DNA from 3 places in the Arthrobacter sp. alpha11c genome. Region 1 is predicted to be linked to each of the others. Evidence: riboswitches for the same ligand, from Rfam matches in the RefSeq annotation. Region 1 holds a riboswitch; each other region holds the start of a gene.
The links. Region 1 has a riboswitch for thiamine pyrophosphate ahead of ACTAQJ_RS02245 (bifunctional hydroxymethylpyrimidine kinase/phosphomethylpyrimidine kinase). Riboswitches for the same ligand answer to the same signal wherever they lie in the genome.
Positions count from the first base shown of each region.

Region 2: linked by a shared signal. The riboswitch ahead of ACTAQJ_RS19500 (ECF transporter S component) and the one ahead of ACTAQJ_RS02245 (bifunctional hydroxymethylpyrimidine kinase/phosphomethylpyrimidine kinase) in region 1 are both predicted to bind thiamine pyrophosphate.
Region 3: linked by a shared signal. The riboswitch ahead of thiO (glycine oxidase ThiO) and the one ahead of ACTAQJ_RS02245 (bifunctional hydroxymethylpyrimidine kinase/phosphomethylpyrimidine kinase) in region 1 are both predicted to bind thiamine pyrophosphate.

Region 1 covers NZ_CP196747.1:485,113-487,324, forward strand. Annotated here, with positions in the region: gene ACTAQJ_RS02240 (Rne/Rng family ribonuclease) at 1-815, shown strand, start outside; TPP riboswitch at 992-1,090, shown strand; gene ACTAQJ_RS02245 (bifunctional hydroxymethylpyrimidine kinase/phosphomethylpyrimidine kinase) at 1,082-2,212, shown strand, end outside.
Region 2 covers NZ_CP196747.1:4,194,107-4,196,318, forward strand. Annotated here, with positions in the region: gene ACTAQJ_RS19490 (DUF4235 domain-containing protein) at 1-60, opposite strand, end outside; gene ACTAQJ_RS19495 (NUDIX hydrolase) at 97-774, opposite strand; TPP riboswitch at 907-1,043, shown strand; gene ACTAQJ_RS19500 (ECF transporter S component) at 1,122-1,742, shown strand; gene ACTAQJ_RS19505 (ABC transporter ATP-binding protein) at 1,742-2,212, shown strand, end outside.
Region 3 covers NZ_CP196747.1:46,578-48,789, reverse strand. Annotated here, with positions in the region: gene thiS (sulfur carrier protein ThiS) at 1-85, opposite strand, end outside; partial or broken gene thiO (glycine oxidase ThiO) at 82-1,349, opposite strand; TPP riboswitch at 1,342-1,459, opposite strand; gene thiE (thiamine phosphate synthase) at 1,487-2,170, shown strand.

The DNA.
Region 1 (2,212 bases):
GCACTGATCGCAAGCGTCGCCGTGGGAAAGGTGGGGGACCGGCAATGGCCGAAGTGGCCCCTACGGTCCACAGCACGCCTGCCGCCCCCGCGGCTCCGGCAGCCACGGAGTCCGTGGACCCGGCCCGCCAGGCGAAGGCTGAGGCGACCAGGGCAGCTCTTGCCACCATCGCCGCTGCAGCGCATGCCGCCCACTTGCACGATGACGAGGTTCACCGTGCGGAGGAGCTGGCCCGCGCAGCAAGCCAGCAGGGTCACACCGATGAATCCGCCCCTGAAGCTGCAACCGGCGATGCCGGGGTACCGGCTGCACGTGATGCCGCCAGTCATGAGGCTGCGGTTCGGGAAGCACGCTCCACTCCTGTTCTGCGTTTTGGTGGCGAAGAAGTGGCTCTTCCGTTTGTGGAACACCATGAGGAACCACCTGCCGGTAAGCCGGCCATGAGCCTGGACCTGTTGGCAGAGGCATTTTCGCACCTCGGTGCCGCACCGGCTGCAGAGGAAGAGGCGAGGACTTCGGTGTCCGAACCTGCGACTGCTTCCGCCGTTTCCCCGGGCAGCGCTTCTGCTGTCACTACCGATGAGCACGATCATTCATCGCGTTCCCGTGGCCGTCGCGGCCGAAGGAACCGCAGTGCAAGCAGGGCGCAGGGTTCCGCAAACGAAACCAGCGTGGAACATCACGACGTAACTGCTGCCGCCGCAGGTGGATCGGCCCATGAGGCCAAGGCGCCGGCAGCTGCAGAGCCTGCCAAAAAGAAGGTAGCGGACGAGCCCATCATCCTTGGGGTGGGAGTTCCTGCTTCCGAGTTGTAGGCACGGCAAAAGCAGTGACAGTCGTTAAGTAATGAGAGTGACAGTCGTTAAGTAGTGAGACAGTCCCGCAGCATCCGTTTATGGCGGATGCTGCGGGACTTTTTTGTTGCTGCCGGTCACATCCATTCCCCGCGGCCGTCCGGTTCCCGGGCCGGCGGGGTTCCGGGCTACGCTTGGAAACTGACACGGGGTGCCGGGCACTGGGCCTGGCTGAGATCCAGACCCGTTGAACCTGTCCGGTTAGCACCGGCGAAGGGATGTCCACTATGGCTTCATCGTCGAATTCCGCTGTCTACCCTGTCTACCCCACTGGTATCGGAGCAGTCCCGGCCCGCCCACATCCGCGGGTGCTCAGCATTGCCGGCTCGGATCCTTCTGGCGGCGCGGGAATCCAGGCAGACCTGAAGAGCATCGCAGCGCACGGCGGCTATGGCATGGCTGCCATCACGGCTTTGACGGCCCAGAACACCCTGGGCGTCAGCGCAGTCCATGTTCCACCTGTGGAGTTCCTGCGTCAGCAACTGGAGGCGATCAGCAGCGATATTGACATTGATGCGGTCAAGATCGGGATGTTGGGTGACGCGGCCGTCATCGACGAAGTCCGTAACTGGCTCGAAGAGGTGCGTCCCGCCGTCGTGGTCCTTGACCCGGTGATGGTGGCCACCAGTGGCGACCGTCTTCTGCGTGAGAGCGCCGAAGCATCTTTGCGCAGCCTCTTGCCGTTGGCGGATCTCATCACCCCAAACCTTCCCGAACTGGCGATGTTGTTGGGTGAGCCCGAAGCCCCGGATTGGGCCACGGCGCTTGACCAAGGCAAGCGACTGGCTGCTGAGTGTGGAACGACGGTTTTGGTGAAGGGCGGCCATTTGGCAGGAAACGACTGTTCGGATGCGCTGGTCAATACGAGTGGCTTGCTGCGGCAGGACGTGATCGAGGTGCCTGGGCCCCGAGTGGATACCAGGAACAGCCATGGAACGGGGTGCTCACTCTCCTCGGCATTGGCCACGGTCCAAGCCCGCAGGGGCAACTGGGAGGCGTCCCTCCGCGAGGTCAAGCCGTGGCTGCTGCAGGCCCTCGCGGCGGCCGACCGGCTCGAGGTAGGCAACGGCAGCGGGCCGGTTCACCACTTCCACCACATGGAGCCAGCGCTGAATCCTGCCGGGAAGTCCGGCGACTTTGCCGCGCGGCTGTGGGCCGAAGCTGCACCGGAATTGGACGCAATTTACGGCCTCGGCTTCATTCGGGGCCTGCAGTCCGGGCGCCTCCCGGAGCCCCAGTTCAACTACTACCTCGCCCAGGACGCCATCTACCTGAACGGCTACTCGAGGGTTTTGGCGCGGGCAGGTGCACTTGCCCCCACTGAAGAAGAGCAGCTCTTCTGGGCAAAATCATCGCAA
Region 2 (2,212 bases), 1.4 Mb from region 1:
GCCGACGAATCCGGCTGCAAGGCTTACTCCGGCACCCAGCAGCTTGAAAAAGAGGTTCATGCCCCCAGCCTAGCCTCACATGCAGGCGGCTTGGGACTAGCGGCGGTTTTCCCGTTCCTTGAGGAAAGCTGCCATGGAACCGCGTGGTGCAAGGACAGGGACAACATCGTGATCGGCTTCCCAGACGGCATCTACTGTTCCGAGACCGGCAATTTCCTTGAGCAGGTAATACGTGGGTGGCATCAGCTGCAATGTACCGGCCGCCTCGGCCGCCAGGATCCCATCCACCGGCATCCAGAGTGATTGCCAAGCTTCAGTGGTTTGGTGCTGGGGTGCTGCTTCCGGAGCAGGCTTGGCAACATAGAAGTAGGTGTCGAAGCGCTTGGGCATGTCCGTCGGCGTGACCCAGTTGGCCCAGGGGCGAAGGTCTGAGGAATCAAGGCGAAGTCCGGCCTCCTCCCAAACCTCCCGCAGTGCAGCGGTAAGCACCATGCCTGACTTTGCCGGGGCCTGTTCGGGATCAACGGCGATGGAGCTCAGATGCCAGTTTGCAGCGTGCTGTTCCAGCAGCTCAGCCGGGTAATCCCATCCGTCCTGGTCTGCGGCGTCAACCCGGCCTCCCGGAAAGACCACCATGCCGGCGGCGAAGTCCATGGTGGCAACCCTGTGCTGCACGAAGGCTTCGAGCCCGGCCGGGGAGTCGCGGAGCAGGATGACGCTCGCGGCAAGGCGGGCTTGGGGAACTGGGATGTCCGTCGTGGGAAGGTCCGTCATGAAATACCCCTTTGCCGCGTCGATTCTGCTGGATCATTCTCTCAGGTGTGGTTGCCAGCCGCTTTGTGACTAACCCCCACCTCCCACGAACACCCACAGGTGTAAACTGAACCACGCCCATAAGGGCAGATCTAATAACGACAGGGGAGCGCCGCCGTCGGACCTTGCAGAGATGCAGGAGACGCGAGGGCGCTGAGAGTGCGGACAGCCGCAGACCCTCGAACCTGATCCGGTTAGTACCGGCGCAAGGGAGTCGAGCTTCTCAGAGTGTCCGGATCCGGGCGGCGCAGGCCGACCGGGGGTTTCCGGGGAGCACTTTCCCCTCCTGTACCTCAGGAGGCAGAAAAATGACCACGGCAAGCGTGAAGAAAACCAGTTATAACTGGCGTGTTGTAGACATCGTGGTGGCAGCTTTGATTGCCATCGCCGGCGGCGTGATCTTCTGGGCCTGGTCCCAGGGCGCCGCAATCGTATCCATCCCCATGAACGCCACGTATCCGCCGCTTACCGGTTTGATTGCCGGTGGCTGGATGATCCCCGCCGTCCTGGGCATGCTCATCATCCGCAAGCCGGGCGCAGCCCTGTTCTGCGAAGCCGTCGCCGCCACCGGCGAACTCATCATGGGTTCCCAGTACGGCACCACCGTCCTCATCTCCGGCATCCTCCAGGGGCTGGGCGCGGAACTCGTCTTCGCTGCGTTCCGGTACAAGAAGTTCGACCTGTCCGCTGCACTCCTCGCAGGTGCGGGCTCGGGCCTCTTCTGCGGTCTCAACGATTCCTTCCTGCCTTGGGGCTGGAACATCGCCTACGAAGCAATCGACAAGCTGGCCTACATCGCCTTCACCACGCTCTCCGGTGCGATCATCGCCGGCGCGCTGTCCTGGGTTGCCACCCGCGGGCTGGCCAAGACCGGCGTCCTCAGCTCCTTCGCGTCGCGCAAGGCTGCTTCGGAGCCCGTCTTCAACTAATGCCTGCGAAAGAAGGCAGCGGCCAGGTGCGGCCTGCCGCCATCACCGCCCAAGGGTGGGGATGGCGGCATGCCGGGCGTTCCACACCCGCCATCCAGGACCTCGATCTCCGGATCGAGCCCGGCGAGCGTGTGCTCTTGCTGGGTCCATCGGGCGCAGGGAAGTCGACACTGCTCCATGCCCTCGCCGGTGTGCTGGGTGACGAGGAAGACGATTCGGACGAGACCGGCTCGCTGTTGATCGACGGCCTCGCTCCCCGCGAACAACGCGGCCGTGCAGGTCTGATGCAGCAGGATCCGGAAACCCAGGTGGTGCTCTCACGGGTGGGTGACGACGTCGCGTTTGGCGCCGAAAACCTTGCCGTTCCCCGGGATGAAGTTTGGGCCCGCGTCCATGAAGCGCTCGACGACGTTGGGTTGCGCACGGCTGCAGGCGGCGGTTTGGCACTGGATCACCCGACGGCGGCACTC
Region 3 (2,212 bases), 440 kb from region 1:
CGCGGCCTGTGATGGCGCTGACGAGAGTGCTGACGGATGCGTCGTCCGCCACGGCGTGTTCGGAGCCGTTGAGTTTGATGTTCATGGTGTGTCCTTGATTGCTGGTTGGAGGCGGTGATCCCGCGTTGCCGTAAAACGATCAGGCCGGAAAATGGACCATCGAGGGTCGGCTGAGCCGCTGATCAGCCCGCCGACGATTTTGGCGGCCACAGGCGTCAACAGAACGCCGTGGCGGAAGAACCCGGACGCGATCACGAGACCGTCGATGGTGCCCTCGAGTCCAGTAACGCGTCCCAGTCCAGAAACGCGTCCAAGTAATGGTGCGTTGTCCGGAGTGCCGGGCCGTGCGCGTGCTGCGCTTCCAACAGTTCCAGTTCCGCCACCGCAGGCACCAGCACTTGGGCGTCCCGCAGCAGTTGGTAGACGCCGCCCGCGGAGACTGCATTGGTGGATGCGGATAGTCCGTCCTCGCGCTGGGTGGCTCCGATCACCACCGTGCCATCGTCCCGGGGCACGATGTAGACCGGCACCCCGCGGACCATGCCCCGGATGGTGGATGTGAGGAGGGGCTGGAGGTGTTGAGGAACGCGCAGCCTGAGAATGTCGCCGTAAACGGGCCGCAGGGGCAGGGTGAGCCCTTCGGGGAGATCGCAGATCCTTGCCGCATCAAGCCCGCAGGCGATCACAGTCTCAGGGGCCACAACGACGGCGCCGGAATCAAGTTCGACCCCGGAGACATGGTCCCCGTCCCAGAGCAAACGGGATGCGCGGAGCGGCAGGGCGAAACCGTCCTCCGCTCCGGAAACCCACGTTGCGTCACTTGGTTCGTGGGCTGCCAACCCTTCCATGAGGCACCGTGCAAGGCGCCGCGGATCCACTTGGTGATCGGCAGGTATGTCGAAGGCACAGGAAATCTGTGGGCTCAGCAAAGGCTCACGCTCGCGCGCTTCCCGCAATGACAATGGCTCCACGTGGAGCCCCGCGGCCTGCTGGACTGTCCGGAGGTCTGCCAGCGCGCGGCGGTCGGCGGCGTCGGCACCAACGGCGATTGTCGACGTCGTGCGGTATCCGGTGGCTGATTCGCCGCCATGGACGCTCCGGATGAAAGCGGGCCACAGTCGGGAGGATTCCAGCATGAGTTCCAGGAGGTCTTCTTCCTGGTAGTGGAGTTCACTGACCGGAGCCAGCATCCCGGCGGCAGCGAACGTCGCACCCGCTGCGGGGGTGGGATCAATGAGGACCACAGAGCGGCCCTTGCGGCGGGCTTCGTGGGCGATGCCAAGGCCGATGATGCCGCCACCAATGACTGCGACGTCTGCCTGCAAGGGGTTTTGGCGGGATTCTGCCATATGTTTCCTTCCCTACGCCGGTATTAGCCGGATCAGGTCAAGCGGTCGGCGCTGAAGCCCTCTCAGCCGGACGGTCATATGACGCTGTCACGGCTCCCGCAGTACGTGCCCAGTTTAGAGGAACTACTCTGGTTTCCATGACCCAGCATGATGTCCACACCACTGCCCGCCTTTACTTGTGCACTGATGCCCGCAAACGCCAGGGCGATTTCGAAGACTTCGTCGACGCCGCGTTCGAGGGCGGCGTCGATATCATCCAGCTTCGCGACAAGACGCTCGAGGCCGCCGAGGAGCTTGAGGTCCTGGAGGTTCTGCACAACGTGGCCCAACGGCACGGGCGGCTGTGGGCCGTCAACGACCGCGCCGATGTTGCCAGTATTTCCGGGGCTCCGGTGTTCCATATCGGGCAAAAGGACATCCCCCTGCGCGCCGCACGTCACCTCCTCCACGACCGCACCGTGATCGGCCTCTCCACCCATACGCCGGAACAGGTCGACGCCGCGATAGCTGCCTCCCCTGGCAGGAGCGGACTGGATTATTTCTGTGTTGGTCCGGTGTGGGCAACGCCCACAAAGCCAGGCCGTGAAGCAGTTGGGCTGGACCTGGTCACATATGCCGCGGAAGCCGTAAAGCGCGCGGACGAGGAGACCGTAGGTGGCGTCCTCCTCCCCTGGTTCGCTATTGGCGGCATCGACCTCAGCAACATTGAACAGGTGGTTGCCGCGGGAGCGAGCCGGGTCGTCGTGGTGCGGGCCATCACTGAGGCAGAGGATCCGACGGCGGCGGCCAAGACTTTGCTGGAAGCGCTCGACGCCGGATAATCACCCGGCGCCCTGGTGGCCGCGGAGAATATGCGAAAGTCT